Regions from separate parts of the Clostridium sp. DMHC 10 genome, predicted to be linked through region 2. Evidence: predicted binding sites of a transcription regulator. Region 2 holds the regulator's gene; each other region holds the start of a gene.

The links. The regulator HrcA, encoded in region 2, represses chaperone genes, less so after heat shock. The targets are predictions, from matches to a motif close to TGTTAGCACTCNNNNNNNNNGAGTGCTAACA.
Region 1: the regulator HrcA is predicted to act here: its motif matches at 1,633-1,663, upstream of htpG (molecular chaperone HtpG).
Region 3: the regulator HrcA is predicted to act here: its motif matches at 6,066-6,096, upstream of AGR56_RS13755 (co-chaperone GroES).

Annotation. Positions count from the first base shown of each region.
Region 1 covers NZ_LGVB01000015.1:2,916,526-2,927,612, forward strand. The annotation lists gene htpG (molecular chaperone HtpG) at 1-1,574, opposite strand, end outside; gene AGR56_RS16035 (sugar nucleotide-binding protein) at 2,250-3,107, opposite strand; gene AGR56_RS16040 (PhzF family phenazine biosynthesis protein) at 3,134-3,997, opposite strand; gene AGR56_RS20960 (hypothetical protein) at 4,124-4,288, opposite strand; gene AGR56_RS16045 (GTP pyrophosphokinase family protein) at 4,512-5,174, opposite strand; partial or broken gene AGR56_RS16050 (UvrD-helicase domain-containing protein) at 5,260-7,434, opposite strand; gene ftsH (ATP-dependent zinc metalloprotease FtsH) at 7,398-9,254, opposite strand; gene AGR56_RS16060 (2-hydroxyacyl-CoA dehydratase family protein) at 9,580-10,854, shown strand; gene AGR56_RS16065 (acyl-CoA dehydratase activase) at 10,851-11,087, shown strand, end outside.
Region 2 covers NZ_LGVB01000015.1:1,791,865-1,802,951, reverse strand. The annotation lists gene AGR56_RS10755 (hypothetical protein) at 1-125, opposite strand, end outside; gene dnaJ (molecular chaperone DnaJ) at 213-1,337, opposite strand; gene dnaK (molecular chaperone DnaK) at 1,503-3,374, opposite strand; partial or broken gene grpE (nucleotide exchange factor GrpE) at 3,396-4,020, opposite strand; gene hrcA (heat-inducible transcriptional repressor HrcA) at 4,038-5,075, opposite strand; partial or broken gene hemW (radical SAM family heme chaperone HemW) at 5,259-6,387, opposite strand; gene lepA (translation elongation factor 4) at 6,390-8,198, opposite strand; gene AGR56_RS10720 (hypothetical protein) at 8,352-8,741, opposite strand; gene AGR56_RS10715 (stage II sporulation protein P) at 8,930-10,030, opposite strand; gene gpr (GPR endopeptidase) at 10,108-11,087, opposite strand, start outside.
Region 3 covers NZ_LGVB01000015.1:2,422,706-2,433,792, reverse strand. The annotation lists gene AGR56_RS13790 (acyl-CoA dehydrogenase) at 1-607, shown strand, start outside; gene AGR56_RS13785 (electron transfer flavoprotein subunit beta/FixA family protein) at 624-1,403, shown strand; gene AGR56_RS13780 (electron transfer flavoprotein subunit alpha/FixB family protein) at 1,423-2,433, shown strand; gene AGR56_RS13775 (3-hydroxybutyryl-CoA dehydrogenase) at 2,553-3,401, shown strand; gene AGR56_RS13770 (DNA-3-methyladenine glycosylase) at 3,477-4,355, shown strand; gene AGR56_RS13765 (TVP38/TMEM64 family protein) at 4,493-5,200, shown strand; gene AGR56_RS22910 (DUF1461 domain-containing protein) at 5,446-5,859, opposite strand; gene AGR56_RS13755 (co-chaperone GroES) at 6,151-6,438, shown strand; gene groL (chaperonin GroEL) at 6,577-8,202, shown strand; purine riboswitch at 8,449-8,546, shown strand; gene guaB (IMP dehydrogenase) at 8,669-10,126, shown strand; gene guaA (glutamine-hydrolyzing GMP synthase) at 10,157-11,087, shown strand, end outside.

The DNA.
Region 1 (11,087 bases), 1.1 Mb from region 2:
TTAAGTACATCCTTCATGAAATTAAATAATTCTTTGTTTTCTTCTGTTTCCTTTTCGCTTTCTTTTTCATCAGCTTCAAAACCTAAATCCTTGCTTGAAACAGATTTGAATTCTTTTTCTTTGTATTTCATGAGCATCTTAATTGCAAATTCATCTACATCATCAGTGAAGTACAGTATTTCATAACCCTTATCCTTAACAAGCTCTGTCTGCGGAAGCTTATCAATTTTATCTATATTTTCACCAGCTGCATAATATATGAACTTCTGATCCTCTTTCATACGGGTAACATATTCATCAAGGCTTACAAGCTTCTTTTCTGTTGAAGAGTAGAATAAAAGTAAATCTTGAAGAACATCTTTATTGCTGCCGTAATCAGAATAAACTCCATATTTAAGCTGTCTTCCAAAGCTTTCATAGAATTTCTCATAGTTTTGACGGTCTTTTTTTAGCATAGATAAAAGTTCATTTTTGATTTTTTCTTTTATCTTCTTTGCAATAAATTTAAGTTGTCTATCGTGCTGCAAAAGCTCTCTTGAAATATTTAAAGAAAGATCAGCAGAATCAACCAATCCTTGAACAAATGCAAAGTAATCTGGAAGTAAATCCTCGCATTTTTCCATTATAAGTACACCGTTTGAATAAAGCTCTAGACCTTTTTTAAATTCTTTTGTATAGAAGTCAAATGGAGCTTTAGCCGGTACAAATAAAAGTGTTGTATAGCTTACTGCACCTTCAACACTTGAATGAATTGTCTTTAAAGGCTTTTCCCATCCAAAATGTTTATCCATATAAAATTGGTCGTAGTCTTCCTGTTTTAATTCATTCTTGTTCTTTCTCCAGATTGGAACCATGCTGTTTAAAGTTTCATCTTCAAAATAATCTTCATATTCCTTATCTTTATCTTCTTTGTCTTCCGTACCAGCTTTTACTCTACTCTTTTTTACCATCATTTTTATAGGATATTTTATAAAATCAGAATACTTTTTAACTAATTCCTTAAGTGTATATTCTTCTAAGTATTTATCGTAGCTTTCGTCTTCTGTATTTGCTTTTATCTTAAGTGTTATTTCAGTTCCAACTTCATCTTTTTTACACTCTTCAATCTCATAACCTTCTACACCCTTTGATTCCCATTTGTAAGCCTCATCGGAATTTATAGAACGGCTTTTTACAACTACATCATCTGATACCATGAATGCTGAGTAAAAGCCAACTCCGAACTGTCCTATGATGTCTACTCCTTCTTTGGCTTCATTTTCATTTTTAAAAGCTAAAGATCCACTCTTTGCTATAGTTCCAAGGTTGTTTTCAAGTTCATCCTTTGTCATTCCTATACCAGTATCAGTTATAGTAAGTGTTCTATTTTCCTTGTCTGCTGTAATTCTAATGTAAAAATCCTCTTTATTGAAAGTTACATTTTCATCTACAAGTGAACGATAATAACTCTTATCAATTGCATCGCTTGCGTTTGATATTAGCTCTCTTAGGAATATTTCTTTATTTGTGTAGATAGAATTGATCATTAAATCAAGGAGTCTTTTTGACTCTGCCTTAAACTGTTTTGTTGCCATGATATCATTTCCTTTCGTAGATTGTATATATTATCAATAAATTTTTAAGTCAATATTTTGTTAGCACTCTATATAACTGAGTGCTAATTTTATTTTAACAATTATTTCTTCTTTGTCAATATGTTTTTAGAATTTATTTAATTATCCAACTTGTAGTAAACTTAGTGGATAAATAAATTATACTTGTCAAAAATAAATAGTGAGTGATTTTCACAATTTCATTCATTTTTAATATAAATATAGTATTATATTAGTAAGGATGTGAGAAAATGCTTATACAATTTAATTTTAAAATTTTAAAAGTTTAAAACGTAAAACTACCTTAGATCATGACTGCAACTTCTATTACGGATTAAATTATTTATTTTTCGTAGAGAAACGGAGAAAAATATTCCTTAACCTTTTGCCGTGGCAAAAACCTTCACCTTTGACAAGCAAAGCTATGTCAAACCCTTCACTTTTCACATAAGTGAAAAAGTTAGTTTTTTAATGAGCAGGGCGAATTAAAACCCTTCACTCAGCTCGACAAATTCCAGTTTGTCTATACTAACTCTTTATCCTCCCAGAAAGCAATCCTATTGCCCACTCCTCAAAGTTTTTAGCAACCTCTTGATACCTATCTTCAATTGGATAATAAACATAAATTGTTGTATCAGTGCATTTTCCATCAAATACTTAAGATAAAAAATCCTTTATGCAATTTTCAATTGCTTCTTCTGTGCTACTAAAAAATACACCATGATTTTTAAGTTTATTATTTGATATTCTTAAATCTCTATTTTTTTCTTTATATCTTTCAATATCTTTTATTAAAATTTCTCTAACTCTACAGCTTAATCCCATTGCAGCAACAACTTTTTCTGCTACTTCATATGTGCTTAAATTATTTTCACTTCCTGCATTATAGACTTCAGCTGGCAAATCAATAATTTTATCAAAGTTCTTTACTAAATCATACACATATGTAATTCCTCTATATTCATTTGCCGGAAATTTTATAGCCTTATTTTCCATTAATGCTTTTACTATATTCCATACTATATTAGAATTTGTTTTCTTATGTCTTTGTGGAAGATCAAAAAGCCATGTAAACCTTAAGATAACTACATTATCCATTATTTCAAGTATTTCTTTTTCCGCTTCAATCTTATGTTTTCCATATACGTTATTAGGATTAAAACTTTTTTCATCATATGGTCCTTCTTCATCGTTTCCATTGTATACTTGATCTGAACTTAAATATATTAATTTCGCTTTTGTTTTTAAGCATGCCTTAGCAACATTAATTGAACCTTTAACATTTACTTCAAAAGATTTTTCTGGATTTCTTTCACAGGTACCTGTATCTGATATAGCGGCTGCGTGCACTAAATAATCAGGGTTATATTTTGATATTATTGAAACTGTTTGTTTTTCATTCGTTATATCTAAATCACTATGACTAAATCCAATAATGTTGTATTTCTCCTTATAATATTCAATAAATCTAGAAGCAAAAAAACCATCTTTGCCAGTAACTAATATTGTTTTCATTAAAATTCTCCTTTTAATCAATGCTATTAATAAAATCGTTCTTCAATATTTAATGCTGTTCCTCCAACCATTACTTCACTAATTTCACCATTTTTAATTATTAAGCTGCTTAAAATTTCTGAAGGTCTTCTCATCGAATATCCTTGCTCAAAAACTAAACTTCGTGAACTTTTTTCATTAATAATTCCATGCCTATATAAATAACAGCTTAATGCTCCAGTTGAAGTTCCCGTTGCTGCCTCTTCTGGTATGTCATATAAGGGAGCAAAATTTCTGCAATGAGCAGTTCCATTATTTTGCGTTTCTAAAGTAAAAACATGATACCCAACAACACCATACTTTTTACTAATACATGAAATTTTATTAAAATCAGGTTTTATATTGTTAAGTACCTTAAGTGACTTTACTGGAATTAAAATATCCTTTAAACCTGTAGATACAATTTGAATAGGAAGTTCACTCATAATATCAGTTTCATCAAGGTTTAATGACTGCGCTATTTCTTTTTTATCAAGTATTTCATAAAACTCAGGTTTTTTCTGTTCCATATAAATTACATTATTCTTATTACACTCTATCTTTAAAATACCCGCCTTTGTTTCCTGAGTATACTGTCCTTTATTTATAATGCCTTTATAGGCCAACAAAGTGAAAGTCCCAATAGTTGCATGTCCACATATATCTACTTCCGAATTCGGCGTATAAAATTCAACCTTAAAATCGGCTTTATTCGATTTTTTTACAAAAGCTGTTTCTGAAAAACCAACCTTTGCTGAAATTTTTTGCATATCATCTACCGATAAATGATCTGCATTTAAAACAACTCCAGCTGGATTTCCTCCTCCTTCTGTTTTTGCAAAAGAATTCAACGTATAAACTTTTATGCTCATATATATTTCGCCTCACTAATATTTAATCGAATTTCATATACTATAATTTTACTATTACCCATTAAACCCATCACTCCTCAAACTATTAATAATCTTCCTTATAATGTAATTTTACATCACTTATTATTAAGTGTCGAGCTTATTAAAATTGTCTAAATCTAATAAACTTTTTATTAAAAATCCAGCTCCAATTATTAAAGTTAATCCACAAATAGAAAGGGTACTAGGTGTGCTAATATAATCCAGCACAATTCCAGAAAAAAGCAGTGAAATAGGTGTTAATAAATTCATAATAATTGAAAATAGACTAAAAATCATTCCTCGCTTATCTTTTGGTACATATTTCTGAAAAATAGTAATCATACTAATTACTTAATATCACTCGCTTTAGTTTATGTTTATTGACCTCTCTCAACCTGTTAAAACGTAAAAAAAACAGGCTGCATTGAAATAATATTTCGTTATGCATCCTTAATAAAACTTCTGTTATGCTATTTTAACATAAAGTAAATGGCTAATTTAACTTCTCCACTTCTCTTTGTATACTCTGCATCCGCATATCTGTTTCTGTTATGATATCTGCACATTCTTTTAATTGATTTTTTATATGTATTGAATTACCTTCACCTGATTTATAATACAATTTATGCTCCAGGCTTGCCCAAAAATCCATTGCAATTGTTCGTATTTGAACTTCAATTCTCACAGGCTCTACATGATCTGAGAAGAATATAGGGATTTCCAAAACCATATGAAGACTTCTATATCCATTAGGTTTAGGATTTTTTATATAATCCTTTTCTTTTATTAACGTAATGTCATCCTGTTTTTTTAGCATGTCTGCAATCTCATATATATCGCTAACAAATGAGCAAACCACTCTTATTCCCGCTATATCATTTAAATTTTTCCTTGCTGATTCAATACTTTCCTCTAGTCCTTTACGTCTAAGTTTACCCATTATACTGTCAGGCAATTTAACTCTTGACTTCATATATTCTATTGGATTTCTTTGTCTTCTAACTTTAAATTCATAATCCAATATATCAAGTTTAGTGCTAACCTCTTTTATAGCAGCTCTATAAACCATTAAGGTTTCTTGCATTTCCTGCATTTCTTCTTTGATATTTTCTTCAATAAAAGGCACTTTAGTACTTACTGCCTTTGATTTATCCATGATTATCCCTTCCCCATGTTAATCTATAGCTTTGTTTTAAATAAACGCTCTCTTTTGCACTTATTTAAAACAAAGCTTCCTTTAGTTATTTATTTTCATTCCACTTATAATCGATATAAATATCACACAACTTGTGAAGTGCTCTTGTTGCCATTACATATGATATTTTATCTTCTTCATTGAATTTTTCTGTGTTAATCATAATTACACCATCAAATTCTAGCCCTTTAGCAAGGTATGACGGAATTACTACTTCCCCACCAGAGTAAATTAAATTTTCCTTATCTATTACCTTTATATATTGATTATTTTTAAGAAGACTTCCAAAATACTTTGTTTCATCCATATTCCTACATATTATTCCTATCGTTTCAATGCCACTGTTTTTCATATTTAATATCTGCTTATCAACAATAGAAGTAAACTTATCATCACTTTGAGCTGTAATTTCTTCAACTTCTTCACCTTTTCTTACAAGTGGAACTATGGTATCATCATTTAAAAATTTATTAGCATATTTCATTATTTCGGCTGTAGACCTATAGCTTTTATTAAGCTTAAATAGTTCCCCATCCATTTCATCAAAAACTTCAATAATTTCTTCCATAGGAACCTTCTCTGAAACTAATGGTATAATCCTCTGGTTAGAATCTCCTACAATAGTCATACCAAGACACTTTGTAATTTCCTTTATAACCATAAACTGAAGTTTACTGTAATCCTGTGCCTCATCAATTACAACATGTTTTATTTCTCTTTCCATGTTGATGCCTTCAAGCTTAATTCTTAAGTAAAGAAGCGGTGCTAAATCATCAATTGTGTACATCTTTTCACCATTAATAGTCTTATAAATTTCAAGTAAATCTGCTTCATTAAGAAACTGAAGTTCCCTTTTAGCCTTCATAACCATCTCCACAGCTTCTCTTATTTTTAATTTTCTTTTATATGCCATTTGATTTCCATTTAACTTAATTTCATCTGGTGTACAACTTTCAATGAGCTTTTTATATTCTCTTTCTATAACTCTTACTCTTTCATCTCTAGCATCTTTAAGCTTTCCAAAAATTATTCTCTTTATTTTTTATTTCTTCTATATAAAGGCATATCCTTATAATACTTATTAAAAAGCTCTTTTACCTCATCTTCAGGCATAACCACTTTATCATAGTATTTTACTGAGTTCATACCAGCTTCATATTTTAAATTTAAATCTTCTATAATTTTATTAAGTTCATTTATATACCCATCTGACATCTTATGCTTTGCTTCTTCTATAAACTCTTTGTCATTACTTAATACATGCTCCATGTAATTCTTAGTGCTCATAATGTCTCCAGTATCTAATTCAAGCATATTTAAAGCAAAATCAACAAAAGTCTCCTGATTTATTCCTTCCTCGCCAAGTGTAGGCAAAACATCTTTTATATACTCCATAAAAATTTGATTTGGCCCTAAAATCAAAACCTTATCCTGAAGTATTTTTCTATAGTTATATAAAAGATATGCAACTCTATGAAGCGCTATAGTTGTTTTGCCACTTCCAGCTGTACCATTTACCACTACAATTTTGTTTCTAGGCTGCCTTATTATGTTATCCTGTTCCGCTTGTATTGTCATAACTATGTCACGAAGCTTACTTCCCGAATTTTCACTTAAAACCATCTGAAGTATATCATCTTTAACATCAACTTCTGAATCAAAAAGTCCTTTTAATTCTCCTTTTTTTATGACATACTGCCTTTTCTTTAAAATATCAACGTCCGTATTTCCTTCTGGAGAAGTATATTTAGCCTCTCCAAGAGATGCCGTATAAAAAAAGTGAAGCAACAGGGGCTCTCCAGTCAACCACAAGTGGAGCAAAACTCCCCTCAACAGTAACTCCAAATCTACCTATATATATTCTATCCTCTCCATATTCCTCTTCATTGAAGTCAACTCTTCCAAAATACGGGGAAGCTAAAAGTATAGTAAATTCTTTTAATCTTTTATCTATTACTCTAAAACTTTCTTCTTTTACATATCTTTCATGATCAAAATATTCTATTATTTTATCTTCGTCATCCTCAAACTGCTCTATATTTTTCTTTCTAGCTTCAATTATATATTTTGATATATCCTTTCTCTTTCTAATATAACTTAAAATTTCTCTATTTATAATTTCAATTACACCTTTTAACTTATCAGCCTCTTCAAGAAACTCTTGCTCCTTTTCCTTATCTTTGACTATTGTATCAATGTCTCTTGTTCCTTCTCTTTCCATGACGAACTCTCCTTTACAACCTGCATAAATTCATCTCCCATAAGGGTTTCTTTTTCAAGTAGTATTTCCGCAAGTTTATTTAATAAGTCTCTATTTTCTTTAAGTATACTTTTAGACTTATTATGTGCATCTTTAATAATTCTAAGTACTTCTTCATCTGCTTTTGCCGCTGTGGTATCACTACAATTTTGGGCTGGCCTTCCATCGAGATATCTACTGCTTGTATTTTCAAGTGCCATCATATCAAATTCATCTGTCATTCCATATATAGTAACCATATTTCTTGCCGTCTTTGTTGCTCTTTCTATATCATTAGATGCCCCTGTGGATATTGTACCAAATTCAACTTCCTCCGCTGATCTCCCACCAAGCATAACCGTTATTTGATCAAACATTTCTTCTTTAGTAACAAGATACTTTTCTTCTTCTGGAAGCTGCATAGTATATCCAAGTGCTCCCATAGTCCTCGGGACAATTGTAATCTTATGAACAGGATCTGTATGCTTTAAAAGTGCTGCCACAAGAGCATGCCCTACTTCATGATAAGACACAGTTTTCTTTTCCTGCTGTGATAGAATTCTATCTTTTTTCTCCTTACCGGCTATTATAACCTCAACTGCCTCTTCCAAATCATTTTGCTCTACTTCTTTTCTTCCCTGTTTAACTGCTAAAAGTGCTGCTTCATTTACTATATTTGCAAGATCTGCTCCTACAGCTCCTGGAGTCGATTTAGCTACAGATTCAAGTGATATCTCCTCTGACATTTTAACATCCTTTGAGTGTACTTTAAGTATAGCTTCTCTACCTTTTAAATCTGGTCTATCGACAATTACGCGTCTATCAAATCTTCCAGGTCTCAAGAGAGCTTTATCAAGTACTTCTGGTCTATTAGTTGCTGCTAGAATTACAACCCCCTTGGAAGAATCAAATCCATCCATCTCAGCAAGAAGCTGATTTAGAGTTTGTTCTCTTTCATCATTAGAGCCACCAATTCCACTTTCTCTGCTTTTTCCTATAGCATCAATTTCATCTATAAATATTATACAAGGAGCCTTCTCCTGGGCTTGCTCAAATAAATCCCTTACTCTTGCAGCTCCCATACCTACAAACATTTCAACAAAATCAGAGCCTGACATAGAAAAGAAAGGAACATGCGCTTCTCCTGCAACGGCTTTTGCAAGAAGAGTTTTTCCTGTTCCCGGAGGTCCTACTAAGAGTGCTCCTTTAGGAAGCCTTGCGCCTATTTCTGTGTATTTATCAGGATTATGAAGGAAATCTACAATCTCTACAAGAGATTCCTTAGCCTCTTCTTGTCCTGCTACATCTGCAAAGGTTTTTCCTGTTTCGTTCTCTGCGTAAAGCTTTGCATTGTTCTTTCCAAATGACATAACGCCATTTCCAAGCTTTTTATCAAGCATGTCAAAAATAATTTTACCTACTATAAGCAAAAATCCCATAGGAAGTACCCATGTAAATAAAAAGCTTTTAATAGGGTCATCATTTTTAAGTGTAGCCTTTATTTCTGCTCCTGATTTTCTAAGCTCATCCTTTAAATCAGGGTCATATATCCTTCCAGTATATAAAATTTTCTTATTGAAACCCACCCCATCTTTAGGAATAACAACAATTTTATCATCTGACACTTCTACTTGACTAACTTTTTTATTTTGAAGTAAATCAAGAAATTTATTATAAGTTATTTCCTGAGTTCTTATTGCAGCAGATGCATAGTTGATAATTAAAACAAATATCATAACACCTAAGGAATAGAATATTGCATACTTTAGTTTTTTATCTTTAAAATCTTTATTATCAAACACGTTTTTTCCTCCCATTGTATTATTTATAATACCATAAAATACTGTTAATTTTATTAATAAACTTTAAATATTAATTTAAATATTCACGTGCTAAATCCTAGGTTTCTATTATAATGTATTTATGAGTATTTTACTACTATTGCCAAGGCAATAATTTAAATTTTGACATTAATAATTTATAATTGTAAAATTATTCTTATAAAGGAATAGAGATAAACCATTTGAAAACTCGAAATTCATTTGTACCAAAATGTCGTCTTGGAGACATTTAGATGAACATAAATTTCGTTAGGTTACAAGGTTTATCTATAGAAAGGATATAAAAATGAATTTAGTTAAATCGTACGGAAAGTATATAAAACAAAATATTGATAACCCATCTAAAGCCTTAAGCCTTTTAAAGGCAGGGTTTTCACTAGAAAAATTTTTAGTATCCCATCTAAAAGACAAAGCTCTCCCCCCTTCACTTAATTATTTAAATAAGCTTTGCTTAAACTTTATAGTTAATCCTATTAAAAATCCATCAACTTCAGCTTTTGTAACTATATTTGCACCAACTGAAATACTTCATGTTTTTAATATAAATCCATTTTTAATGGAAGGCTTTTCTTCTTTTCTTTCTGGTATTGAATGTGAAGATGCCTTTATAGATTACGCAGAAAAATCGGGAATATCAGATACACTTTGCAGTTATCATAAAGCCTTTGTAGGAGCCGTAGAAGCCAACGTAATACCAAAAGCAAAATTTGCTTTAACCTCTTCTATGATATGTGACGGAAATCTAAATACAGTTAGATTTATTTCTAATAAATATAAAATTCCTTATTATTATCTTGACATACCCTATGACAATAATAAAGATACAGAAATATACGTAGTAGAGCAGCTTCATGAAATAGTTAAATTTATAGAAGACATAACCTCTTCAAAATTTGATGAAGAAAAGTTTAAAGAAGTAATAAGTATTGAAAATGAAACAAAAAAATATATGCGTAAATTTTATGATGGTCTTAAAGAAAAATACTTTCCAAACACTTTAACTTTGGAAATGTACAGATTATTTGCCTCCCATTCAGGTCTTGGTACAAAAGAAGTTCTTGATTTTTATAAAATGCAGGCTAATGATATAGAAAGTTCTCCTGCTTATACTGGAAAACGAATTTTATGGAGTCATGTGATGCCATTTTACAGCCCTACTTTAAAAAAATATTTTAACCTTAACCCTGATTATCAAATTTTAGCCTGCGATTATAATTTTGATAATATTGACAGCATGGATTTTAACCATCCTTATGAGGCAGTTGCAAAAAAACTTCTTTCAAACAGACTTAATGGTCCCTTTCAAAGAAAAATAGAAAATGTAACAAAAATGGCCAAGGATTTTAAAGCAAATGGAGTTATAAATTTATGCTCCTTTGGCTGTAAAGAATGCAGCGGTGGAACTATGCTTTTAAAAAAAGCTTTAAAGAAAAAAGATATACCTTATCTTTCAATAGATGGAGATGGCGTTGACAAACGAAATGCTCATGAAGGTCAAATAAAAACAAGACTAGAAGCATTTATGGAAATACTTGAAAGTAAATCGGGGGTAGCGAAATGATAGGTTATGTTTGTAAGTATACACCTTTTCATATTATAGAAGCCTTTGGAGAAAAAGCTATAAAAATAGACCCAAACGTTCGAGGTTTTGACAAAGCTGAAACCTTAATGCATCCTAATATATGCACCTATGCAAAAGCTGTACTTGAAGAATGCATAAATTCAAACCTATACAATATAGTTCTTGTAAATTGCTGTGATAGTATAAAAAGACTGTATGATGTTTTAAAAAGC
Region 2 (11,087 bases):
ACATTTCTAAGTTCTTCTTCACTATCTTCATATTCTTCATCCATATCGTAACGCAATTCTTGAATTCTAGTGTTTATTAAATTTTTTATTTTCTTTACCTCACTTGCATCAAGATCAAGCATCATAGAGCATCATTCCTTCCAAGTTATAGTCAGATTACTATCATACTTAACTATTCTATATTATGCTCTAAAATCCTTCTTTAAAACAGTTTAGAAAAACTTAAATTTCCCCTTTTTCTCATTAGAAGACTCTCCGCTAGCTTCCATAAATAATTTTAAAGCTTCCTTTTGTTTTTCATTTAAAGTCTTAGGAACATCAACTATAACTTTTACGTACTGATCTCCTCTACCTGAACTATTGACTCTAGAAATTCCTTTTCCCTTTAATCTAAATACAGTTGCTGATTGAGTTCCTGCTGGAATTGTATATTTCACATCACCATCAATAGTAGGAACTGTTATTTCTGTTCCTAATGATGCTTTAGGGAAACTTATATGAGTATCCATATACACATCAAAACCTTGTCTCTTAAACTGTTTACTAGGAATAACTTTTATATTTATATATAAATCTCCTGCTGGTCCTCCATTTTTGCCATGCTCTCCTTGCCCTCTAAGAGGTATTACATTGCCAGTATCAACACCAGCTGGTATATTTACAGATATTTTTCTTCTCTTTCTTACATTACCTGAGCCATGACAATCCGGACATGGTTCAGTAATTATTGTTCCTTTACCACCACATTTATCACAGGAGGTTTCAGTTACAAAACTTCCAAGTGCAGTGTTTCTCTGAACTCTTATTCTACCCGAACCTCCGCACTTATCACATTTTTTAGCCGATGTTCCAGGCTTTGCTCCTGTTCCATGACATGTTTCACAAGATTCACTTCTAGTTAAATTAATTTCTTTTTTAACTCCAAAAACTGCTTCTTCAAAAGTTAAAGTCACGGTATATTCAAGGTCATTTCCTCTTTCTGGAGCATTTGGATTTCTTCTAGATCCTCCGCCTCCAAAACCACCACCGAAGAATGAACTAAATATATCTCCTAAGTCTGAAAAATCGCCAAAACCACCGCCTGAAAAGTCACCAAAGCCTCCGCCTGCGCCATTAAAATCAGCTGTTCCAAATCTATCATAATTAGCTTTCTTCTCAGGATCTGATAAAACCTGATAGGCTTCATTTATCTCTTTGAATTTTTCCTCAGCCTCTTTATTACCTCTATTTTTATCAGGATGATACTTTATTGCAAGTTTTCTAAATGCTTTTTTTATTTCATCTTCTGAGGCTTCTTTTTGAAGTCCAAGTACCTCATAGTAGTCTTTTTTTGCCATCCCTTTCACCACCCAAAATCTACAATTATATTGCTGAATTTCTACTAACTTAAAATTAAGGGAAGGGTAAAAACCCATTCCCTTATATTCAGGAAACAACTTCTATTATTTTTAATATCAGTTTCCCTTTTATTATACTTATAAATTAATTTTTTCAAACATTTTTTATTTGTCATTATCAACTTTAAAATCTGCATCAACTACATTATCGTCGCCATTGCCTTTTCCATCTCCAGCATTGCCAGAATTTGCGCCTTGGCTTCCAGCACCTGCTGCATTAGGGTCTCCCTGTGCTGCTCCTGGGTTTTGCTGATAGATTTTAGTTGTTACTGCATATAAAGCTTGAGTTAAATCTTCTGATGCTTTCTTTATAGCTTCTGTATCATCGCTATCTTTAATTTTCTTAAGATCTTCTAATTTTGCATCAATGTTAGTTTTATCTTCAGCAGGTACTTTATCTCCAAGATCTTTTAATGTCTTTTCAGTCTGGAAGATCATTTGATCTGCATTATTTTTAACTTCTATTTTTTCTTGTTTTTTCTTATCTTCTTCTGCAAATTTTTCTGCATCCTTTACAGCTTTATCTATTTCTTCATCTGTTAAGTTTGTTGAAGCTGTAATTGTTATATGAGATTCTTTTCCTGTTCCCTTATCTTTAGCAGAAACATTTACTATACCATTTGCATCTATATCAAATGTTACTTCTATTTGAGGTATTCCTCTTGGAGCTGGTGCTATTCCATCAAGAGTAAATCTTCCAAGGCTCTTATTGTCAGCAGCCATTTTTCTTTCACCCTGTACTATATTGATTTCAACTGATGGCTGATTGTCTGCTGCTGTTGAGAATACCTGGCTCTTTCTTGTAGGTATTGTAGTATTTCTTGTTATTAATGGAGTTGCAACTCCTCCTAAAGTTTCTATTCCAAGAGTAAGAGGTGTAACATCAAGAAGAAGTACATCTTTAACATCCCCTGTTAAAACTCCTGCCTGTATTGAAGCTCCAACTGCAACACATTCATCAGGATTAACTCCCTTTGAAGGTTCTTTTCCTGTAAACTGTTTAACTGCCTCTTGAACAGCTGGAATTCTTGTTGAACCACCGACAAGTACTACTTTGTCTACTTCATTTATTGAAAGTCCTGCATCATTAAGTGCTTTCTTCATTGGCTCTATTGTTGCTTGAACTAAATCATGAGTTAATTCATTAAATTTAGCTCTAGTTAAATTCATATCTATATGCTTTGGACCTGTTGCATCTGCAGTTATAAATGGAAGATTTATGTTAGTCTGCATTGAAGATGATAATTCTATTTTTGCTTTTTCAGCAGCTTCTTTTAATCTTTGAAGTGCCATTTTATCATTTCTTAAATCTATTCCATTGTCTTTCTTAAATTCTTCTGCAATGTAATCCATTATTTTATTGTCAAAGTCATCTCCACCTAAACGAGTGTTACCATTTGTTGATTTAACTTCAAATACTCCATCTCCAAGTTCAAGTATGGATACATCAAATGTACCACCACCAAGGTCATAAACAAATATCTTTTGATTTGTATCCATTTTGTCAAGACCATATGCAAGTGATGCTGCTGTTGGTTCATTTATTATTCTTAAAACTTCAAGACCAGCTATTTTTCCTGCATCCTTTGTTGCTTGTCTTTGGCTGTCATTAAAATATGCTGGAACAGTTATAACTGCTTGAGTAACTGTTTCTCCTAAATAAGCTTCTGCATCAGCTTTTAATTTTTGAAGTATCATTGCTGAAATTTCTTGTGGTGTATAATCTTTACCATCTATTGATACTTTATGTGATGTTCCCATTTCTCTCTTTATAGATATAATTGTCTTATCAGGGTTTGTTATTGCCTGTCTTTTTGCAACCTGACCTACAAGTCTTTCTCCATTTTTCTGAAATGATACTACTGAAGGAGTAGTTCTTGCACCCTCAGCATTAGCTATAACAACAGGTTCTCCACCTTCCATAACAGCCACACATGAATTTGTTGTTCCTAAATCAATACCTATAACTTTTGACATAATAAAAACCTCCTATATATTTTAGTTTGCTACTTTTACCATACTATGTCTTAATACCTTATCTCCTCTTTTATATCCCTTTTGAAGAACTTCAACTATTTCGCTTTCTCCATAGTTTTCATCTTCAATATGCATAACAGCATTGTGGAAATTAGGATCAAATGCACCTTCACCTGGTATTTCCTCAACACCTAATTTTGCAAGAGCATCTTTAAATTGTCTTATAGTCATATCAATGCCCTTTTTTATATCTTCAGCACTTCCACTTGATGTAGCTGCTCTTTCTAAGTTGTCTAAAGATGGAAGCATTTCATTTATAACATCACTGCATGCATCAGTGTATATGCCCTTCTTTTTCCTTAGCAGTTCTCTTTCTATAGTTGTCATATTCTGCAGTTAGTCTTAAAATTCTATCCTTCATAGTTTCAAGTTCATTTGATAATTTTTCATTGTCATCTTTCAACTTGGAATTGAATAATTTCATATCTTCTAACTCTTTCTTTTCTGGAGATTCTTCTTTTTCTCCTTCTATTTTTTTATCTTGAACTTCAACTTCTTCTTCATTTTGAACTTTATCTTCTACTACTGCTTCATCTTTATTTTCATTTTCAATAGCTTTTTCAGCATCTTTTTTATTTTTTTTCATCAACTTCACCTCTTACTTTATTCATCATTGTCATACAACCTTTTTAGATTATCATTAATTTGATCAACAACTTCCTTTATGACCCTTATAACATTAGAATAAGGTATTCTTGTAGGCCCTATAACTCCAATTGTACCAAACGGTCTCCCATTTACGCCATACACTGATGAAATTATGCTACATTCTTTAGCTTCAGAAATATTATTTTCATTTCCTATACTTATAGTAAATCCATCTGAAACATTAATAAGACTTTTCATAATTTCATTATTACCTACAAGTGAAAGGAAATCCCTAACCTTTTCAATATCTCTAAACTCTGGATAATTAAATATGTTTGTTGTTCCTTCCATATAAACCTTAGATGAATCCGACTGCTTTAATATAGTGTATATATTAGTAATAATGGATGAGAATATATCTTCATATCCTCTCAAATCATTTTTAAGGTTATTTATTACTTCTAGGTTTATCTGCTCTATAGTAAGACCTTTTATTCTTTCATTGATTAAAGCAGTCATTTTCATTAAGTTTTCATCAATAACACTTTTTGATACTCTTATAATGCTATCTTTAATAAATCCATTATCAGTTATTATTACACAAAGTATACTACTTGAAGAAACATTAATAAGCTGTATGGATTTTATATAACTTTTATCAGCTGATGAAGCTTTAACTATACATGTAAGCTTAGTCATATCAGAAATTAATGACATAGCCTGCTTAATAATTTTATCGACTTCAAAAAGAGCTTCATCAATTATCTTAGCTTTTATTATCATCTCTTCTTCAGGTGATATTCTAGGCACTTTCATAAGCTTATCTACATAAAGTCTATATCCCTTATCAGAAGGTTTTCTTCCTGAAGAAGTGTGAAGTTGTTCTATATATCCCATTTCCTCAAGATCAGCCATTTCATTTCTTATAGTGGCCGAACTTATACCTAAATCATATTTTTTGGCTATAGTTCTTGACCCTACAGGCTCACCAGTGCTTATATAGTCATTTATTATTGCTTGAAGGATTTTAAGTTTTCTTTCCTCCATATCCATATTCTCACCTCTTTATTAGCACTCACCTTGTTTGAGTGCTAATGACTATGTTTATAAAATAACACCTTGTTTTGTATTTGTCAATATGTTTTACTTTATGGAAAATCTCATTTTTAAGCTTATAAGTTAAATAATAAAATTATTTTTATTATTTGCCTAATTTTCTCTACTTTGCTTAAAATATCACTCCAATATAAAATCAGACATTATAGTATTAGAAATATGAACTGCCTTTTCTGTCAAAAAAACTTTATCACTCTCAATCTTAATAAGTCCTAGCTTTTCATATTTATTAACTACGGCCCCATATATGTCATAAATATTAACATTAAATTTACTTTTAAAATCACTGATTCTTATTCCATTGGTCTTTCTAAGTCCTAAAAACATAAATTCTTCCATATTATCTTTCGTAGAATTTTCATGTTTTTCAACTGATGTATCCTCATAACTTAAAATTTTCTCAATATATCTTTTTACATTGCTCTCATTTTTATTCCTTATATTATTAAAATAAGAATGAGCAGAGGCACCACAGCCTATATACTCATCCATACTCCAATATATTAAATTATGCTTGCACTCTTTATGTTCCTTAGAGAAATTTGATATTTCATACTGCTTGTATCCATTGTCTCTTAAAAACTCTACAGTAAAGTTGTACATTTTAACTTCAACATCTTCTTCTGGAAGTGCTAACTTTCCTTCTTCTTTCATTTTATAAAATGGTGTTCCTTCTTCAACAATAAGGCTGTAGCATGAGATATGCTCTGGATTCAAGTTACTTACCTTTTCTAAAGTTTCTTTCCACTGCTCAAAACTTTGTCCTGGAATGGCAAACATCAAATCTACATTTATATTTTTAAATCCGATATTTCTTGCCATTTCAAAGCCTTTTAAAAATTCGCTAAAATTGTGAATTCTTCCAAGGCTCGCTAAAAGTTCATTTTGACATGCTTGAAGTCCTATACTTATCCTATTTGCACCAGCTGTCTTTATAACTTCAAGCTTATCCTTATCAAAAAGAACCTGGGTTGCACTCAACCGTAAATTCACAATCTTCATGTTTATTAACTTTATGCAAAGTTTCTTTTAAAATCTCCCATGCTTCCATAGATAAATAACTTGGAGTTCCTCCTCCAATAAATATAGTATTAAATCTTTTACCCTTACACTTATTTTCTATTTCAAGGCACAATGCCTTTACATAGTCAAGCATATATTTTTCCATGCAGCTATAGGATGGGAAATCACAATACAGACATTTCTTTTTACAAAAAGGAATGTGTATATACAAACCCAATTTTCCCATAATCAATCCACCTTCAATATAGACATGAATGCTTCCTGTGGAATTTGAACACTTCCAACCTGTCTCATTCTCTTTTTTCCTTCTTTTTGTTTTTCAAGAAGTTTTCTCTTTCTTGAAATATCTCCACCATAGCACTTTGCAAGAACATCTTTTCTCATAGCCTTTACAGTTTCTCTTGCTATAATTTTTCCTCCAACTGCTGCTTGAATAGGTATTTCAAATAACTGTCTTGGTATAATTTCTTTTAATTTCTCAGCTATAGCTCTTCCTTTTCCGTAAGCTCTTTCTTTAGGAACAATCATTGAAAGCGCATCTACTACTTCTCCGTTAAGCAGTATATCCAATTTAACTAGTTCTGTTTTTTCATATCCATTAAGCTCATAATCAAAAGAAGCATATCCTTTTGTTCTTGACTTTAATGCATCAAAGAAATCATATATTATTTCATTTAGAGGAATTACATAATTTAACATAACTCTTGTAGTTTCTATATACTGCATATCAATGAAAATACCTCTTTTGTTTTGGCAAAGCTCCATAACCGCTCCAACATAGTCCGCAGGAGTAATTATTTGAGCCTTCACAATTGGTTCCTCCATGTAATCTATTTCTGTAGTTTCTGGAAGATTAGCTGGGTTAGTAATATCTATAGCCTCTCCATCGGTCTTCTTTATCTTATAAACAACTGATGGTGCTGTAATTATAATATCAAGATTAAATTCTCTTTCTATTCTCTCCTGTATTATTTCCATATGCAAAAGTCCAAGAAAACCGCATCTAAATCCAAATCCAAGTGCTACAGAAGTTTCAGGTTCAAAATTTAAGGCTGCATCATTTACCTGAAGCTTTTCAAGTGCATCCTTCAATTCAGGATACTTAGCGCCATCTACAGGGTATATTCCACTGTACACCATAGGTATAGCTGGTCTATAACCCTCAAGCCTTTCGCTTGCTGGATTATCTGCATCTGTCATTGTATCTCCAACTCTCGCGTCTCTTACATTCTTTATAGATGCTGTAACATATCCAACATCTCCAGCTTTTAATTCATCAACCTTAAGATAATCTGGAATAAACACACCAACTTCTGTAATTTCATATTCCTTGTTGGCTGCCATAAGTTTAGCCCTAGTTCCAGCTTTTATGGCACCATCAATTACTCTAATATGGCATACTACGCCCCTATAACTGTCATAATACGAATCAAATATAAGTGCTTTTAAAGGTTTATTTTCGTCACCACTAGGACAAGGTATTTTTTCTACCACAGCCTCAAGCACATCTTCAATATTAAGTCCTGTTTTTGCTGAAATAAGTGGGGCATCTTGAGCCTCTATTCCTATAACATCTTCAATTTCATTTTTTACTTCATCTGGTCTTGCACTTGGTAGATCTATTTTATTTATAACAGGCACGACCTCTAAATTATGATCTATGGCCATATAGCAGTTTGCTAAAGTTTGAGCTTGTATTCCTTGAGTAGCATCCACAACAAGTACTGCTCCTTCACATGCAGCTAAACTTCTAGATACTTCATAGTTAAAATCTACATGACCTGGAGTATCTATTAAATTAAGAGCATATTCTTCACCATCAGAAGGTCTTTTATATATAAGTCTTGCAGCCTGTGACTTTATAGTAATACCTCTTTCTCTTTCTATATCCATATTATCAAGAACCTGCTGTTCCATTTCTCTCTCAGTAAGAGTTCCTGTTATCTCTAAAAGCCTGTCTGCAAGTGTTGATTTCCCATGATCTATATGTGCAACTATACAAAAATTCCTTATGTGTTTTTGTCTATTACTAGGCATGCTGCAAATCCCCCTTTAATATTATGTATTATTGAAATTACTACAAAGCTTAAAAAAGATTTCAAGTAATCTAATAAATATCATTTTTAATCGTGTACAAATCAAAATAAATTATAGCATACATAGAAGGTTTTTTGTCAACCAAAGAAATTTTTACAGTTTGTTCATCTCACTTTTTAAATTTTCCAAGCCATTTTGTACATTTTCATTAAAATTTATTCCAAATGCATATACTTCCTTTTCAATTTCATTAAATCTCGAGTTAATACCATCTATATATCTTGAGCATGTATTGTTTATATTTGCAAACCTATTTCCAAAGGCAACTACAATTTCATTGTTAATATAAAATTTATAATTTTCAGTTTCTAATCTTATATCTAAAGGATTAGTCCTAAAAAGTATTCTGAATTTAGGAACATATACTTTTTCAATCACATCAGAAATGCTGTTTTTTTCTTTACTATTTTGGTCCTTACTTTCCAAATTATCAAGATGTTTTTCCATATCATCTAAATTGTAGTCATTAATTTTATTTATCATATCCTGCTTGCTTTTTTTATATGTAAATCATTGCAATATATATTTCTGTTTAGCTGTATATTGTTAATGCAAATAGAAATTAATGTTATCATTAATATTAAACTTATAAAAATTATTTTTAACTTTTTTGCCATAAATAAAAAAAGCACCTCCTAATTATAAGGATGCACTTTTTTTTAATTTATTATTCATTTTTTACCATTTAAATATTCTGCAATAACTCTAGCAATATATTTTTGTGTAGCCTTTGCTTCATCCAAGGTATTTACCTGAGAACCTATTTCTATTAAAAATGCATTATTGCTTTTTGCTTGATTAAAGTAATTTGTACCGTAATCATAATAATAAATTCCATTAAACATCTGAGGAAAATATTTATTTGTAAGTGAAACTAAACTATTTACCATAGCTATATTTTTAGCATAATGAGGATTTTTTCTAGCCATTACAAACATAAATTTTGCAACATTTTCTCCATTTATTTTGGTAGTTACAGAGGTTTTATCTGGGCTTGAGTCCCTATGCATATCAATTATCATCTTAAAATCACCATATTTTTTCATATACTTATCTACAGTTTCTCCTGAACGAGTATAGCTTTTAGTATATACTGCATTATGAAGTGTTTTATCATTTATTGCAGATATGCCATAATTTTGCTCAAGCTCCTTTACAAGTTCATCTCCAACAGCACATACATTGTGATCATCATCAAAATCATCTTGATTGTATGGCTTATAGCTTTCTGTAGTGTGACTGTGATATATTAAAACCTCTGGCTTAGATTCATCTAATGGTTTCTTTAATTTAGGATCATACACTGGAGAAACTGTATTTTTTGAGTTACTTGAGTTGTTATTTTCAGATGATACTTTAGATATATCACTGCTGTTTAAATTAAAATCACCCACATTGCTACTATTTTGATTATTGTTAAATGCCATTTTACTATCGGACATATCGTCACTATCAAAACAAGATATTTCCTTACTTAATATTTTTTCTGGATTGTATATATCTATTCCAATAACTGATAGTGCCAAATTTTTTATAGAATAACTGTTTTCAACCATATCCTCTTCATCAAAATTTAAAACCTTAACCGATGGAAGTGTATAATTAATTATTTGAACATAGGACAAATTATTTCTAGAATATTTTTTATCGGAGCCCGCCTTAACTTTGTTGAAAATACACATAAAAATCAGCAAATTTATCAGCAGCGTAAATATACTTATTTTTATTATAAGCTTATCTTTATCTTCGTTAATCAATTTATTATAATACATGATCACATCCCTCCTATATAAAATATACTTTCGAAATGTGATTTTATTACAATAAAAATTTCACTGTATATAAATCTTCAGCTTATGTACCTATTTATCTCCTTAAGCTCTAGTGCTGGCTGAAGTGCAATATTTATTCCTGTAGATATTACTTTAGACAAAACATCCACTACCATATCCACTTCTTTGGGAGTAACCATTAAATTACCTATATATGGATCAAGTATTTCATGTATCATCTTTTCTTTTTCTGCCTTGTCAATTTCCTTTAGCATATTATAAAATCCACTGCCTTTTGTAGCAGCACCCGTCATTTCTTCTATAACAAGATCTATGGTATCATTAGCCATAGTAGCAGCATCTACCACCGTAGGAACTCCTATAGCCAAAACTGGTATTCCTAGAGTTTTTTTACTTATTTCCATTCTTTTGTTTCCTATCCCAGAGCCAGGTGAAATTCCAGTATTTCCTATTTGAATTGTTGAATTTACTCTTTCCATCTTTCTTGATGCTAAAGAATCTATGCATATTACGAGGTTTGGTTTTATCCTATCAACTATACCTCTTATTATCTCACCCGTTTCCATACCAGTTATACCTAAAACTCCTGGTGCAATACCACACACTGGTCTTATACCTTCATCTATGCTGTCAGGTATATACTCCTTTAGGTGTCTTGTAATCATAATTTTAGAAATAACCTTAGGTCCAAGCGCATCAGGCGTAATATTCCAATTTCCAAGTCCTACAACTAAAGCTGTCATATCATCACGAAAATTTGTATCTTTTATTATTTCTAATATTTCTTTTCCTAATATCTTTCCAACCCTATCGATATCTTCCTGTTCATAATTTGAGAGCTTAGGTATATCCAAGGTAATATATGTACCTTTAGGTTTATTTAAAGTTCTCTCACCTTCATCATTTTTTATTTCAACCCTTGTAACCTTCACATCATCTTCTGTACTATTTTGCACTATAACTCCATCTATAGCATTTTTTTTGGCTTCTTTAGAATATATTTCTGTAGCTTCAATAGCAAGATCGGTTCTAATAT
Region 3 (11,087 bases), 630 kb from region 2:
TAAAGGAATATCTGGATTTATAGTAGAAAAGAGTTTCAAAGGCTTCTCAGTAGGAAAAGTAGAAAACAAGATGGGTATTAGGGCATCTTCAACTACAGAACTTATATTTGAAGATTGTATAGTTCCAAAGGAAAACCTTATTGGAAAAGAAGGAAAAGGATTTGGAATTGCCATGAAGACTCTTGATGGAGGAAGAATTGGTATAGCAGCACAGGCTCTTGGAATTGCTGAAGGAGCATTTGAAGTAACAAGAGACTACATGAAAGAAAGAAAACAATTTGGAAGAAGTCTTGATAGATTCCAAGGATTAGCTTGGACTATGGCTGATATTAAGACAAAAATTGAAGCAACTAAATTTTTAGTATACAAAGCAGCTTGGTGCAAAGATCAGGGACTACCATATAATGAAGAAGCAGCTATGGCAAAACTTTATGCTGCTGATGTTGCTATGGAAGCAACTACAAAATGTGTTCAACTCTTCGGTGGATATGGATACACTAAAGATTACCCAGTTGAAAGAATGATGAGAGATGCTAAGATAACAGAAATATATGAGGGAACAACTCAGGTTCAAAAATTAGTTATTTCAAATCATATTTTTAGATAAAAGGAGGAAATTCTAAATGAATATAGTTGTTTGTTTAAAACAAGTTCCAGATACAACTGAAGTTAAAATAGATCCAGTAAAAGGAACACTTATAAGAGAAGGAGTTCCATCAATCATAAATCCAGATGACAAAAATGCATTAGAAGAAGCATTAGTATTAAAAGAAAGCGTTGGTGCGCATGTAACTATAGTATCAATGGGACCACCACAAGCTAAAAATGCTTTAGTAGAAGCTTTAGCTATGGGTGCAGATGAAGCAATACTTGTATCAAGCAGAGCTTTTGGAGGAGCTGATACTCTTGCAACATCACATACTCTTGCAGCTGCTATTAAAAAATTAGATTATGATGTAGTATTTGCTGGAAGACAGGCAATAGATGGAGATACTGCACAGGTTGGACCAGAAATTGCAGAACATCTTGGAATACCTCAAGTAACTTATGTAGAAAAAGTTGAAGTTAGCGGAGATGCTTTAAAGGTAAGAAAAGCTTGGGAAGATGGATATGAAGATGTAGAAGTTAAGACACCAGTTCTTTTAACTGCAATAAAAGAATTAAATGTGCCAAGATATATGGATGTAAGAAATATATTTGGAGTATTTGACAAGGAAATAAAGATCTGGAGCGAAAATGATATAGATATCGACTTAAGTCTTTTAGGACTTAAAGGTTCACCAACAAAGGTTAAAAAATCTGTAACTAAAGAAGCAAAAGGACAGGGAGAACTTGTTGATAAGCCTGTTAAAGAAGCAGCATCATATGTAGTTTCAAAATTAAAAGAGAAGCACTATATTTAATGTGTAGGAGGGAAGCTTTATGAATATAGCAGATTACAAAGGCGTATGGGTCTTTGCTGAACAAAGAGACGGAAAATTACAGAAAGTATCTTTAGAATTACTTGGAAAAGGTAAAGAAATAGCTGGAAAACTTGGTGTTGAATTGACAGCAGTATTATTAGGATATAATACAGATGAAATGTCAAAAGAACTTTTAGCTCATGGAGCAGATAAAGTTTTAGCTGCTGATAGCAAGCTTTTAGAGCATTTTACCACAGATGCATATGCAAAGGTTATATGTGACTTAGTCAATGAAAGAAAGCCTGAAATACTATTTATAGGTGCAACTTTCATAGGAAGAGACTTAGGACCTAGAATGGCAGCAAGACTTTCAACAGGATTAACTGCTGACTGTACTGCACTTGATATAGATCCTGAAAACAACAACTTACTTGCAACAAGACCTGCTTTTGGTGGTAACCTTATGGCTACAATCGTATGTGCAGACCATAGACCACAAATGGCAACTGTAAGACCAGGAGTTTTCTCAAAATTAGCTGAGGATCAGTCAAATGTTTCTTCAGACAAAATTGAAAAAGTTGCTTTTAGCTTAACAGAAGACGATATTAGGACAAAAGTTCTAAATGTTGTTAAGGTTGCAAAAGATACTGTTGATATAGGAGAAGCTAAAGTATTAGTAGCTGGTGGAAGAGGAGTTGGAAGCAAAGAAAACTTTGCCAAACTTCAAGAACTTGCTGATGTACTTGGCGGAACTATAGCAGCTTCAAGGGCAGCAATTGAAAAAGAATGGGTAGATAAAGATCTTCAAGTTGGTCAAACAGGAAAGACAGTAAGACCACAACTTTATATTGCATGCGGTATATCAGGAGCAATTCAGCATTTAGCAGGAATGCAGGATTCAGATTACATAATTGCTATAAATAAGGATGCAGGAGCACCAATAATGCAAGTTGCAGATTTAGCAATCGTAGGAGACTTAAATAAAGTTGTTCCTGAATTAATTGCTCAAATTAAAGCAGCTAACAACTAATAATTATTATCTGGCAAATAAAATAGAATTAAATTTATGCATTATGAAAAAACTATGCTTAGTAATTTTCATAATGTATAAATTATTTATATGGAAGTTAAAAATAGGAGGCTAGTGTAATGAAAAAAGTATGTGTTATAGGTGCAGGTACAATGGGAGCAGGAATTGCTCAAGCATTTGCAGCTAAAGGATTAGAAGTAGTTATAAGAGATATTAAAGACGAGTTCGTTGAAAGAGGATTAGCTACTATAGATAAAAATCTTTCAAGATTAGTTAAAAAAGGAAAATTAGACGAAGCTGGTAAAGCTGAAATATTAAAGAGAGTTACAGGAACAGTTGACCTTAATTTGGCAGCTGATTGTGATCTTGTAGTTGAAGCAGCAGTTGAAAGAATGGATATAAAGAGACAAATATTTGCTGACTTAGACAATATATGCAAGCCAGAAACTATACTTGCGTCAAATACGTCATCACTTTCTATAACAGAAGTAGCATCAGCAACTAAAAGACCTGATAAGGTTATAGGTATGCATTTCTTTAATCCAGCTCCTGTTATGAAGCTTGTTGAAGTAATAAGAGGAATTGCTACTTCACAGGAAACTTTTGATGCTGTAAAAGAATGTGCTGTTGCTATAGGAAAAGATCCTGTAGAAGTTGCAGAAGCACCAGGATTTGTTGTAAATAGAATATTAATTCCAATGATCAACGAAGCAGTTGGAATATATGCAGAAGGAATAGCTTCTGTAGAAGACATAGATAAAGCTATGAAACTTGGAGCAAATCATCCAATGGGACCATTAGAATTAGGAGATTTTATAGGTCTTGATATATGTCTTGCTATAATGAATGTTCTTTATTCAGAAACAGGAGATTCTAAATACAGACCACATACATTACTTAAGAAATATGTAAGAGCTGGATGGCTTGGAAGAAAAACTGGAAAAGGTTTTTACGACTATTCAAAATAATAGCAAAAAAAAGATCCTCATTTAAGTATGGGGATTTTTTTATATGATAAAATATAAAGTAGGAGGTGCTTATAAATGGATTTTAATACAATTGAAAGCTTTAATAATGGAGTTTTAGTGAAGGATGTAAAGAACTTTGAACTTAGCCATATATTTGATTGTGGACAGTGTTTTAGATGGAATAGACGGGAAAATGGCAGTTATATAGGTGTGGCTTTGGGAAAGGTTATAGAGGTAGAGAAAAAGGGAAATGATGTGTTAATATATAATATCAATGAAGAGGAATTTAAAAATACATGGTGTGAGTACTTTGATTTAAGCAGGAATTACACAAAAATAAAAGGGGAACTTAGCAAGGATATTTTATTAAAAAAGTCTGTTGATTTTGGATATGGAATAAGACTTTTAAAACAAGAGAAACTTGAAATGCTAATATCTTTTATAATTTCTGCTAATAATAGAATTCCAATGATTAAAAAAGCTATAGAAAATATAAGTAAAAAGTGGGGAGAAAAAATTACATATAACAATGATATTTTTTATTCATTCCCTACAATTGACAAACTCCACACTGGCAGCGAGAAGGATTTTGAAGAATGCAGTACTGGATTTAGGGCAAAATATTTAAAGGATACTATTGATAGAATATATAGTGGAGAAGTTAATCTTGATTTTATAGCTTCTCTTAATGATGATGATTGTCATAAGGAACTTCAAAAGTTAATGGGAGTAGGACCTAAGGTTGCAGATTGTATAATGCTATTTTCTATGAATAAGTATTCTGCTTTTCCTGTAGATGTTTGGGTTAAGAAGGCTATGATGAAATTTTATGTGGCTCCAGATGTATCACTTAAAAAAATAAGAGACTTTGGTAGAAACAAGTTTGGAAATTTATCTGGTTTTGCACAACAATATCTATTTTATTATGCTAGAGAGAATAAAATACAGGTATGATAAATTTATGTTAACAATTGCCAGCAGCATTTACGCCTTTGACAAACCTTTGGTATAATAATATTTGTTAACAAACTTTAATTTTGGAAGTGAATTTATGGGCTTAAAAAAACTTTTTCAATAACGTATCTAGTAAAATGAAAATTATGTACAATAGAATTTTAAAATATAAAGCACAAATTGGTGGAATCTTGCTTATTGTTTTTTTAGCATACTGTACATATATATACTACTCAAAGTATTTTTATATGATGAAGGATACTGAAAAGGTAAAAAAATTTATATTATCCTATGGAAGGTACAGTACGCTTGCTTTTTTAGTTATGCAAATAGCCCAAGTAATTGTATTTTTTATACCAGGGGAAATAGTTCAAATTGCAGGTGGATATGTTTTTGGCACATTCTATGGAAGTCTAATATCTGTTATAGGAATAACTATAGGGAGTGTCGGTGCGTTTTTTCTTTCTAACTTTTTAGGAAAACCTTTTATAGAAAAGATTACGGCGAAGAATAATGCATCTAAATTTAGAAAATTTTTAAAAAGTGAAAATGCTGCTGCTGCAATATTTCTTATTTATCTTATACCAGGATTGCCAAAAGATATATTAGCGTATCTATGTGGAGCTTCTGGAGTAAGCGGAAAAAAGTTTATTATTTACTCAACTATGGGAAGACTTCCAGGCATATTTGTATCTGCGTATTTTGGAAATAAGCTGACTGAAGGCAATGTTTTGCATCTTGCCATTATAGCTGTTGTTATGATTATTTTATTTATAATAGGAACTTTAAAGGGAGAAAAAATATTAAAGAACATTATTAAGAAAAAATCGGATAAAAATAGCTAGAAGTTTATTTTCCTTTTATATAAAAAAATATGCCTGTTATTAATGAAAAAAATAAGATTATAGCAGCACAATGCATAAAATAATTTTCTGGAAATATTAATATAACGGGGTCATATTGTGGATCAAAAATCCAGTACTGATTATGAAATATAAGCTTATGAAATGAATCAAAAAATTCATCAAAATTAAAAAGTGAAAGAAAAGATGAAAAACAGTTATAGCAATCAGTTCTTTTCCGCTGGCTTTTAGGCAGAAAATAACATAATTTTTTTTGTTATAAAAGAGAATGCTATAAATAATATTATAGAAGCTATAAAAGTGTATTCTCCATATTTTATTATTTTTTTTACATCTTCAAAATGTGTTTTGGCTTTTGAAGAAAAAGGTATAGTTGGAAGTTTAAAAGCCTCTTTTTTATGGTTTTGTATATAATCAATTACATAATTGTAATTTTTTTTGAGAGAAATAGAATTTAAATATTGAGTATTTAAGTTATATTTTTCAATATAAAGGTTATACTCTTCTATTATGTCTAAATTTAATGCATCGTAATAGTAAATTGGCTTTAAGTTCATTGTTATTTTTGTGAAAAATAAAATAGTTGTCAATGTCAAAAGGAAAGAAAAAAATATCTTAGTTAAATTTGATACTATCTTCAAATTATTCACTGCCTTCATAAAAATTTTGTGTTAAACATTATTGACAAGTGTAGGAATTTTATTCAAATTGATATTTATAGATAAAAAGAGTAATTTAGCAAAAAACAATTTAATGCATATCAATTTACTATAATCAGTAATATTAACCAAATAGTAACGTATATTAAGTTTGCCAATATATCAACTATTAATTATTATAATAATTGTGTTAGCACTCAATATTAGCGAGTGCTAATAAAAATTATAAAGTTAATAAAATTTTTAATATAATTTTTAAGGAGGGGTTTAAAAATGAAAGTTAGACCACTTGGAGACAGAGTTGTAATTAAAAGGTTAGAAGCAGAGGAGACTACTAAAAGCGGAATAGTATTACCTGGTGCAGCTAAGGAAAAACCACAGCTTGCAGAGGTAATAGCAGTAGGTCCTGGTGGAATAGTTGATGGAAAAGAAGTAAAAATGGATGTAAAAGCAGGAGATAAAGTATTTTTCTCAAAATACAGCGGAACTGAAGTTAAAATTGATGGTGAAGAACTATTAATTGTAAAACAAGATGATATTTTAGGAGTAGTAGAAGACTAATTTAGTGAAATCAGCTCAACTAAACTTATATATGTCTCATAATGTTTTGAAAGTTGTCATTTTGAAACGTATATAAATTAAGTTTCGCATCGATTTAACTGTATTTAAACTATTTATAAATTCGGGAGGGATTTTAAAATGGCAAAGCAAATATTATACGGAGAAGATGCAAGAAGATCTATGCAAAAAGGTGTAGATAAACTTGCTAACACAGTAAAAGTTACTCTTGGACCAAAAGGAAGAAATGTTGTTTTAGATAAAAAATTTGGAGCACCACTTATAACAAATGATGGTGTAAGTATTGCAAGAGAGATAGAACTTGAAGATCCATATGAAAATATGGGAGCACAACTTGTAAAAGAAGTTGCTACTAAAACAAATGATGTAGCAGGAGATGGTACTACTACAGCAACACTTCTTGCACAGGCAATAATAAGAGAAGGATTAAAGAATGTTACAGCTGGAGCTAATCCAATGCTTATAAGAAACGGAATTAGAAAAGCTGTTGACTTAACAGTTGCAGAATTGAAGAAAATATCAAAACCTATAGATGGTAAAGAAGATATAGCAAGAGTTGCTTCAATATCAGCTGCTGACCCTGAAATAGGAAAATTAATTGCAGATGCAATGGAAAAAGTAGGCAATGAAGGCGTTATAACTGTTGAAGAATCAAAAACAATGGGAACTGAACTTGATGTTGTTGAAGGAATGCAGTTTGACAGAGGATATTTAAGCCCATATATGGTAACAGATAGTGAAAAGATGGAAGCATCACTTGATGATCCATATATACTTATAACAGATAAGAAAATATCAAATATACAAGAAATTCTTCCAGTACTTGAACAAATAGTTCAACAAGGAAAGAAACTTTTAATAATTGCTGATGATGTTGAAGGAGAAGCTTTAGCAACATTAGTTATCAATAAATTAAAGGGAACCTTTACATGCGTTGCTGTAAAAGCACCAGGATTCGGTGATAGAAGAAAAGAAATGTTGAGAGACATAGCTATACTTACAGGTGGAGAAGTAATATCAGAAGAGCTTGGAAAAGACTTGAAAGACGTTACTGTTGATATGCTTGGTAGAGCTGAAAGTGTTAAGATATCAAAAGAAAACACTACAGTTGTAAATGGAAAAGGTGACAAGACTGAAATCCATGATAGAGTTGCTCAAATAAGAGCTCAAATAGAAGAAACAACTTCAGATTTTGATAGAGAAAAGCTTCAAGAAAGATTAGCAAAGCTTGCTGGTGGAGTTGCAGTTATCAAAGTTGGAGCAGCTTCAGAAACTGAACTTAAAGAAAGAAAACTTAGAATAGAAGATGCTCTTGCAGCTACAAAGGCAGCCGTTGAAGAAGGTATAGTTGCAGGTGGTGGTACTGCTTATATAGATGTACTTCCAGAAGTAAGCAAGTTAACTGATGAAGAACAAGATGCTCAAGTTGGTATAAACATAGTAGTTAGAGCTCTTGAAGAACCAGTAAGACAAATAGCTGAAAATGCAGGTCTTGAAGGTTCCGTTATAATCGAAAAGATTGTAAACAGCGAAAAAGGCATTGGGTTCGATGCTTTACATGAAAAATATGTTGATATGATAAATGTTGGAATTGTTGATCCTACAAAGGTTACAAGATCAGCACTTCAAAATGCGGCTTCAGTTGCTTCTACATTCCTTACAACTGAATGTGCAGTAGCTGATATACCTGAAAAGGAAAAAGCAGCACCAGGAGTTCCAGGAATGGGAATGGACGGAATGTACTAAAATAAAAGAAATAAAAAAATTCAAGAGAATAAAAAGTTCTCTTGAATTTTTATTTTTTGTAGATTAAAATATGTATACTTTTGGTCAATATAACCAAGTATATTTATATAGAAGCAGAGAAAATTTATTTTTTGATATAAAGTTTAGAGGAAGAATATTTGTGAAAAGAAATTTTTTAATCAATATTGTGTCGATAATGATTGACAAAATGCAAATTTATGAATAAAATAGAGAATAAAATATGTTATAAAAATAATTGATAAAACTCATATATATCCTGAATATGGCAGGAAGTATCTACCAGAAACCGTTAATTTCTGACTATGAGTGATTGAGGCGTGTTTGATGTATATTAAAGCATGCTAATTTTCACTCTCAAAGAAAATTAGTATGCTTATATTCTATATGGATAAAGACAAACTAGTTTAACTTAAAAAATTTATTTTTGAAAGGAAGTTATATATAAATGGGAAGAATTTTAAAACAAGCTTATACTTTTGATGATGTGTTACTCGTGCCAAACAAGTCTGAAGTTTTACCTAGGGAAGTTGATTTAAGAACTAATTTAACTAAAAAGATAAAACTTAATATCCCCCTAATGAGTGCTGGAATGGATACTGTTACAGAATCTAAAATGGCTATAGCAATGGCAAGAGAAGGTGGAATAGGAATAATCCATAAAAATATGTCCATTGAAGAACAGGCAAGTGAAGTTGATAGAGTAAAAAGACAAGAAAATGGAGTTATAACGAATCCTTTTTCATTAGCAGCAGATAATTCCATTCAAGATGCACTTGATGTAATGAGTAAATATAGAATATCAGGTGTTCCTATAACTGATAAGACAGGAAAACTTGTTGGAATAATAACAAACAGAGATATAGTATTTGAAGAAGATTTTACTAGAAAAATAAGTGAGCTTATGACAAGCGAAAATTTAATTACAGCTAAAGAAGGAACAACACTTGAAGAAGCAAAAAATCTTTTAAAAGAACATAAAATAGAAAAACTTCCTTTAGTAGATGATGAATTTAAATTAAAAGGACTTATAACAATAAAAGATATTGAAAAAGTTAGAATATTCCCTAATGCAGGAAAAGATGAACATGGTAGACTTTTATGTGGTGCAGGTGTTGGAGTAACAAAAGACATGATGGATAGAGTTAAAGCTTTAGTTGATGTAAGTGTTGATGTTATAGTACTTGATACAGCGCATGGTCATTCACAAGGTGTTTTAGAAGCTGTTAAGAAAATAAAGTCTGTATATCCTGATTTGCAGGTTATTGCAGGAAATGTTGCAACAGGAGAAGCTACAAAAGATCTTATAGAAGCAGGTGCAGATTGCGTTAAGGTTGGAATTGGACCTGGATCGATATGTACTACTAGAATTGTAGCAGGAGTTGGTGTACCTCAGCTTACAGCAGTTATGGATTGTGTTGAAGTAGCTGATAAGTATGGAGTTCCTATAATTGCAGATGGTGGATTAAAATACTCTGGAGATATTGTAAAGGCTCTTGCAGCAGGTGCAAAGGTTACAATGATGGGTTCAATGTTTGCAGGCTGCGAAGAAGCTCCAGGAGAAATTGAAATATATCAAGGAAGAAGCTACAAAGTATATAGAGGAATGGGTTCCCTTGCAGCTATGAAATGTGGAAGCAAGGACAGATACTTCCAAGAAGGAAATAAAAAGCTTGTTCCAGAAGGCGTAGAGGGAAGAATTCCATTCAAAGGATCAGTAATTGATACAGTATTCCAGCTCTTAGGAGGAATAAGATCTGGAATGGGATATCTTGGATCAAAAACATTACCAGAATTAGCTGAGAAAGCTACTTTCGTAGTTCAAACATCAGCAGGACTTAGAGAAAGTCATCCACATGATATTTCTATAACTAAAGAAGCACCAAATTACAGCGTTAACCAATAATAAATTATTTAAAATGTAGGAGGTAAGACTGTGGAAAGACAGATGGTACTGGTTATTGATTTTGGAGGTCAATATAATCAGCTTATAGCAAGAAGAGTTAGAGAACACAATGTTTACTGTGAGATAGTTCCATTTACTTATACTATTGATAAAATAAAAGCAAAGAATCCAAGTGCAATAATTTTTACAGGCGGACAAAACAGTGTTTATGGTGAAGATGCACCTGGAGTTGACAAGGAAATATTTAATCTAGGAGTCCCAGTACTTGGAATCTGCTATGGACATCAGCTCGTAACTTATACCCTTGGGGGAGAAGTTAAAAGCTCTGAGATTAGAGAATACGGAAAAGCTGGTGTAACACTTGATAATACTTGTAAGCTTTTTGAAGGAATAGATGTAGATAACACTTGCTGGATGAGTCATACGGATACAGTTGCAAAGGTTCCAGAAGGTTTTAAAATTGTGGCACACACAAAGGTATGTCCTGTCGCAGCTATGATTAATGAAGAAAAAAATATATACGGAGTTCAATTTCACCCAGAAGTTTTACATACACCTTTTGGAAAAGAGTTTTTCTCAAACTTCTTATTTAAAGTATGCAAACTTAAAGCTGACTGGTCAATGTCTTCTTTCGTAGAAGAAAAAGTTAAACTTATAAAAGATATTGTTGGAGATAAAAAAGTTTTATGTGCACTTTCAGGTGGAGTTGATTCATCTGTTGCAGCAGTTCTTGTACACAAAGCTGTAGGCAAACAGTTAACTTGTGTATTTGTTGATCACGGACTTCTTAGAAAAGATGAAGGAGATCAAGTTGAAAGTATTTTTAGAAAACAATTTGATATGAACCTCATAAGAGTTAATGCTAAAGATAGATTTCTTGGAAAACTAAAAGGGGTTTCTGATCCTGAAAGAAAAAGAAAGATAATAGGAGAAGAATTCATAAGAGTATTTGAAGAAGAAG